3 regions of the Candidatus Pantoea rara genome follow, and region 3 is predicted to be linked to each of the others. Evidence: predicted binding sites of a transcription regulator. Region 3 holds the regulator's gene; each other region holds the start of a gene.
The links. The regulator PurR, encoded in region 3, represses purine synthesis genes. The targets are predictions, from matches to a motif close to CANGCAAACGTTTGCNTG.
Positions count from the first base shown of each region.

Region 1: ACR8BF_RS17345 (NCS2 family permease) is a predicted target of PurR. The motif match lies at 1,160-1,177, and genes of this name have one in related genera.
Region 2: guaD (guanine deaminase) is a predicted target of PurR. The motif match lies at 1,055-1,072, and genes of this name have one in related genera.

Region 1 is NZ_CP194942.1:3,672,183-3,674,453, forward strand. It holds gene ACR8BF_RS17345 (NCS2 family permease) at 1-1,061, opposite strand, end outside; gene ACR8BF_RS17350 (glutathione S-transferase family protein) at 1,419-2,084, opposite strand; gene soxR (redox-sensitive transcriptional activator SoxR) at 2,124-2,271, opposite strand, start outside.
Region 2 is NZ_CP194942.1:2,017,920-2,020,190, forward strand. It holds gene ACR8BF_RS09485 (YnfA family protein) at 1-73, shown strand, start outside; gene ydfG (bifunctional NADP-dependent 3-hydroxy acid dehydrogenase/3-hydroxypropionate dehydrogenase YdfG) at 105-851, opposite strand; gene guaD (guanine deaminase) at 1,252-2,271, shown strand, end outside.
Region 3 is NZ_CP194942.1:2,216,035-2,218,305, reverse strand. It holds gene punR (DNA-binding transcriptional activator PunR) at 1-483, shown strand, start outside; gene purR (HTH-type transcriptional repressor PurR) at 480-1,505, opposite strand; gene ACR8BF_RS10445 (YnhF family membrane protein) at 1,787-1,876, shown strand; gene ACR8BF_RS10440 (C40 family peptidase) at 1,923-2,271, opposite strand, start outside.

The DNA of each region.
Region 1 (2,271 bases), 1.5 Mb from region 3:
GCCAGCGGCGACATAAACAGGATGGCGAGAAACAGCAGGCCGACCACAATCGCGGTGAGGCCGGTTTTGCCGCCCGCCGCCGTTCCTGCCGCCGATTCAATATAGACCGCAGCCGGTGACGCGCCCACCAGTCCCGCAAACAGGCTGCTAATAGAGTCGCTGGTCAGCGCACGGCCACCGTTGATAATCTGGCCCTGTTTATCCAGCAGGTTTGCCTGACCGGCGACCGCGCGAATAGTGCCGGTGGCGTCAAAGACCGCTGTCATCACCAGTGCCAGCACACTGGGCAGCACAGCAGGTTTTATTGCACCCATGATGTCGAGGCTGAACAGCAGTGACTGGCCGCTGGCGTCACGCAGGCTTGGCAGTGCAAACAACCCCTGATAGCTCACCGCCGGATCAAAAATCAGGCCCAGCAGCGAGATGGCGATAATCGTCAGCAGGATGCCGCCCGGCACCCGGCGCTTCTCAAGTCCAATAATCGCGGCCAGCCCCATCAGCGTCATCATCACCGGGAATGTGGTGAAGTGACCCAGCGCCACCGGCAGGCCCGGTGCCGGATTTTTCACAACCAGACCCACGCCATCAGCGGCAATCAGTAGCAGAAACAAGCCAATCCCGACGCCGGTGCCGTGCGCCACCCCCATCGGCAGGTTACGCAGGATCCAGGCACGAATGCCGGTCACCGAGATCAGGGTAAACAGCAGGCCCATCAGGAATACTGCGCCCAGCGCCACCGGCACACTGATGTGCTGACCCAGCACAAGACTGAAAGCAGTAAAGGCGGTTAAAGAGATCGCGCAGCCAATGGCCATCGGCAGATTGGCCCACAGCCCCATAAGGAGGGAACCAACGCTGGCAACCAGGCAGGTGGCGACAAACACAGCCGAAGGGGAGAAACCGGCTTTGCCCAGCATTCCCGGCACCACAATGACGGAGTAGACCATCGCCAGGAAGGTGGTGAGTCCGGCCAGAACTTCCTGGCGTACGCTGCTGCCGCGCGCCGAGATCGAGAACCAGGCGTCCAGTTTTCCACTGGCCGGGCGTGATTCAGTTGACATAGTTGAGCCTCAAAAATTTTTGTTGTGTGGATCGCTCTGCGACCATCGCTGTCCCTGGAATAAGCGGGTAGACGGCGTCACTGTCGGGATTCACCCGGCAGGCAAACGTTTACCTTGCCGCAGATAGTTGGCCGTCAAAAGCAGCCAGATAAAAAGGCATGCGATTATCCGGCGTTTAGCGGCACATTTTCAACTGTCAGAGGGAGAATCTTCAGCATAAAGATCAGGCGTAAGCGGCTTCCTGGTGCGAGGCTTTCGTCAGCATAAAGTGCTGAGCTATTGAAGTTAAAGAACTTTTAAGGAGATGGACACCGGCGCAGCCCTGATAAGACAAGCTACGCCGGTGGAGAGGGGGCATTAACCTGGCAGCGAAAGCTCGCCGCCCTGCACAATCGCGCGTTGCCAGGCAGCACGCTCCTGCACAGTCTGCAGCCATTTCCCGGTAGCAGGCATCTGATCAAGTCCGGCACGTTGCGCCAGCGCCAGCAGTGGAAAGCTCATCTGGATATCCGCAATTGAGAAACGCTTACCGGCAAACCAGGGATTAGCAGCCAGATGCTGTTCGATCATTTGCTTGTGCGGCTTCAGCTGTTTATCCAGGAACGCTTTCTGCACGCCTTTACCAAAAGCAGCCCCGACCGGGCGTAGCAGCCACGGCACCGGCGCCTTACCCATTTGACCAAAGATCAGCTTCATTACCAGCAGCGGCATTAGCGAGCCTTCGGCATAGTGCAGCCAGTAGCGGCACTGTAGCCGTGATTCCTCATCACTGACTTTCAGCCGGAACTCGTGATCATATTTCTCTTCTAGGTATTCAAGAATGGCGCCTGATTCTGCCACCACCTGATTGCCGTCAGTAATGACCGGAGATTTTCCCAGTGGATGCACTTTTTTCAGCGCCTCCGGGGCCAGCATGGTTGGTTCGCGTTGATAGCGTTTCATCTGGTACGGCACTTCCAGCTCTTCCAGCAGCCAGAGCACCCGATGCGAGCGTGATTTCTCAAGATGGTGAACGGTGATCATCATGATTCCCTGTGTTTTGACCTTCACCAAGTATAGACGTCACTCCACGTCCGGATGTTTATCATCCTGTTCCGGGTCGAGCAACACCGCACCGGAGCCCTGCTGACCCAGCCGGTCGCCGGGATTACGCAGTGGGCAGTCGCGCATCGACAGGCAACCGCAGCCGATACAACCATCCAGATCATTG
Region 2 (2,271 bases), 200 kb from region 3:
ATGGGACTGGAGTGGGGCACTGATCGCGTTCAGCGGCATGCTGATCATCGTTCTGGGCTGGGGACGCGGATAGCGCCAGCCAGGCGGGCTGGCGCTGCAGAGCGTTACGGCTTGTGGACTTTCAGGCCCGCCAGCGTCTGGCTGACCGGCATCATCTCAAGGCTGTTGATGTTGACATGCTTAGGCAGCATGGCGACCCACCAGACCGCCTCTGTCACATCTTCTGGCGTCAGTGCTTTAGCCCCTTCATAAACCTGACCCGCTTTATCATCGTCGCCTTTAAAACGCACGCTGGAAAACTCTGTGCCGCCCACCAGACCCGGCTCGATGTCGGTCACGCGCAGCGCGGTGCCGTGCAAATCGGTGCGCAGATTAAGGCTGAACTGTCGCACAAACGCTTTAGTGGCACCATAAACGTTGCCACCGGCATAAGGCCAGCTACCGGCAATCGAACCGATGTTGATGATATGACCCACATCACGCTCCACCATCTGTGGCAGCAGGGCGCGGGTCATGTAGACCAGGCCTTTGGTATTGGTGTCGATCATATTTTCCCAGTCTTCAACGTTGGCCTTGTGCGCAGGCTCAATGCCCAGCGCCAGACCGGCGTTGTTGACCAGCACATCGATATTGCGCCATTCCGCCGGTAACTGCGCCACGGCCTCTTCAATGGCGGCACGGTTACGTACATCCAGCTGCACGGTATACAGGTTTTCGCCCAGCTCATCCTTCAGCGCTTTCAATCGTTCGGCGCGGCGTCCGGTGGCGATCACTTTGTGACCATTTTCAATAAAGCGGCGGGTGATGCTTTCACCAAAACCGGCGGTCGCACCGGTGACAAAAATAATCATCTCACTGTTCCTTATGCCATTTTCAACGTTGATGGCTTCACCATAGCATTTCATTTCTGCTTCTGCGCGTGGAAAAGCGACCCGGCCTGTAAACGGATTTTACTTTGCTATCCGCTGCGCCTTTACGGGGCAGTCTGCACCTTAAAAGGGCAGCTGTGCGGGCAGCAGGCCATGCTCAAAATGTTCAATGAGCCCCATTTTAACTAGCAACCGTTTGCATGTGCTATGCAAACGGTTGCTAAGCTGTCAGGGGGCTAATTTCGTTGCGCAACACCTGGGATGGCCTTATTTATTGAAATATAAGGGATTTCTTTGATGGAGGTTCTGGCACGCAGGTTGCAAGGTGTTAAAGAGAGAATCATCTGCAGATATTAAATCGCGCTTTCAGAAAGGACAAAGCATGCTATCAGCAACCGACACGGCGATACGCGCCAGCTTCTTTGACTTCACTGGCGTGGCGGATCATCCCGACGACCTGGTCGGGCAGGCGCGCTATCTGGAGGATGGGGTGCTGCTGCTGCGTGATGGTCACGTGGCAGGGCTTGAGAGCTGGGAGAACAGTGAGGCGATGCTGTCGGGTCATCCGGTGACTGATCTGCGCGGCAAAGTGATCGTGCCAGGTTTTGTCGATACCCACATTCATTATCCGCAGACAGAGATGATTGGCGCATTTGGCGAACAGCTTCTGGAGTGGCTGAATCACTACACGTTTCCGGTCGAAGCGCAGTATCACTGCCCCGATCACGCTGCAAAAATGTCCGCCTTTTTCCTGCATCAGTTGCTCTCTAACGGCACCACCAGCGCGCTGGTGTTTGGCACCGTCCATCCGCAATCGGTGGAAGCGCTGTTCAGTGCGGCGGAAGCCCTGAACATGCGGCTGATCGCCGGTAAAGTGATGATGGATCGCAATGCGCCCGATAATCTTACTGAAACGCCGGAGCAGAGCTACCAGCAGACGCGGGCGCTGATTGAACGCTGGCACCAGCGTGGACGGCTGAGCTACGCCCTGACGCCGCGCTTTGCGCCGACCTCATCCCCGCAGCTGCTGGCAAAAGTACAGCAACTGCGTCAGGAGTTTCCCGATACCTGGCTGCACACCCATCTCAGCGAAAACCCACAGGAGGTCGCCTGGGTGAAAGCGCTGTTCCCGGAGCGCGAGGGCTATCTGGATGTTTATCATCATCATCAGCTGACCGGCCGACGCAGCGTCTTTGCGCACTGCCTGCACCTGGAAGAGAAAGAGTGGCAGTGTCTGCACGATACCGATTCTTCAATCGCTTTCTGTCCCACTTCAAACCTGTTTCTCGGCAGCGGCTTGTTTAACATTAAGCGCAGCTGGCAGCAGGGCGTGAAAGTGGGGATAGGCACCGATGTCGGTGCAGGCACCACCTTTAACATGCTGCAGACCCTGGGTGAAGCC
Region 3 (2,271 bases):
GTAGAAGTGGCCATTGGGGCCACCCAGGCGATTCCGGTGGGCGGACGTTTTGCGTTTCGTGATATGGGCACCCTCAACTGGCGCTGCGTAGTTGCACCCGATCACCCACTGACACAGGCGAGCCAGATTGATGACGATACGCTGCGTAGCTGGCCTTCGCTGGTGCTGGAAGATACCTCGCGTGCGCTGCCGCGCCGTATGACGTGGACGTTAGATAATCAGCGCAGACTGGTGGTGCCGGAATGGCAAACCGGGCTGGAGTGCGTGCAGGCGGGATTGTGTGTGGCGATGGTGCCGGGACATCTTGCAAGGCCACTGCTCGACTGCGGCGATCTGGTTGAACTGACCTTGCCGGTGGCGTTTCCGGACAGCCCCTGCTGTGTTAGCTGGGCCGAGGATCGCGCATCACCGGCGACAGGCTGGCTACTCAGCTATCTGGGTGATGCGCAAACGCTTAATCAGGAGTGGTTAAGCGAGGATTAACGGCGATAGTCACGGAACGGACCATCGGCCACGGAACGGCGCTCTATCAGCGTAGGGTGGACTTCAATCGTTTGTGACACTTCACGCTTACTGGTGATGCGGTCCAGCAGCATATCCAGCGCTTTCTCACCCAGCTGGGCTTTAGGCTGATGCACGGTGGTCAGAGCCGGCGCGAAGTAGCGGGCGTTGCGCACATTGTCGTAGCCGATTACCGAAATATCCTGAGGCACACGCAAACCCATCTCGTCGGCAGCGCAAATCGCGCCCATCGCCATGATGTCACCACCGCAGAACACCGCCGTCGGACGCTGTTTCTGTGACAGGATCTGCTGCATCGCCTGATAGCCCGACTCCGGCTCAAAATCACCCTGCACAATCCACTCGGCGCGCGGCAGAATACCCGCTTCTTCCAGTGCCTTCAGGAAACCGGCATGACGTCCACCTCCGGTGTTACGCTCCATCTGACCGGGAATAGCACCAATATCCCGGTGTCCACGTTCAATCAGATAGCGTCCCGCCAGATAGCCGCCCTGAAAAGCATTATCGAGTACCGTGTCGGTGAAGTCGGCGCGCGACTCGCCCCAGTCCATCACCACCATCGGAATATTGCGGTTCTCTTCCAGCATCTGCAGCAGATCATCCGGATATTCAGAGCACATCACCAGCAGACCATCGACGCGTTTCTGCGCCATCATGCTGAGGTAGGCGCGCTGTTTTTGCAGATCGTTATGCGCATTACCCAGAATCAACGTATAGCCTTTGTCAAAACAGTGATTTTCAACCGCTTCAATAATTTCAGCGAAATAGGGCGCTTCGCTGGAGGTGGCAAGCAGGCCCAGCGTCCTGGTATGGTTCACTTTCAGGCTGCGTGCAACGGCGCTCGGCGAGTAGTGCAGTTCTTTGATCGCCTGCCAGACCGCGTTACGCGTTTCTTCAGCGACAAAGCGGGTTTTATTGATGACGTGCGAAACGGTGGTCGTTGAGACGCCGGCGCGTTTCGCCACATCTTTAATTGTTGCCATGAAAATCGGACTCCAGTGCTTATCTAACTCTATGATAAGCGTAGTGTTAAACGTTTGCGTCTGCTCAGGGGTTTTTTACGCAAAAATGCAGCTTTCCGGCTCGTAAACTGGCCTGGGGCGATGAATAAACGCTGTAAAAGATGCGCAAACGGAATCAGAGTTGCGCGCGTTGCGCAACAAAGGCGGGATTCTAACAAGGCTGGACGGATAAAACGAGATTTTTACCGGGCTGTGTGGGAAAATGCCATATCCCTACACATTGTGTGACTAAGGAGCAAGCAATGAGTACCGATCTTAAACTGGCGTTAATGACCACCGTGGGCTGTCTGCTGATGATTGTGGCCTTTAGTTTTACCGCCATTCTGCACTAATAAAAAAGCCGGGAATATCCCGGCTTTTTTCTGCCTGTAATGCTGCTCAGCGTATGGTTTTTGGCGTCATCACCCGACGAGCGCCGATGTAGTGGCGCTGCCAGTAATCTTCACCTAATGCGCTGATCTGAATATCTTTGCCGGTACGTGGCGACTGGATAAATTTGCCATCGCCCAGGTAAACGCCAACATGATCCGCAGTACCGCGCCCATTAATACGGAAGAAGACCAGATCACCTTTCTCCAGCGACTCACGCTTGATTGGCGCAGCGTCACGCAGGTGATACATCTCGTTAGCGGTACGGGGGATCTTAAACTTGACCAGATCTTTATAGGCGTACCAGACCAGACCACTGCAATCGAAACCGGTATGCGGTGACGTGCCACCCCACTGA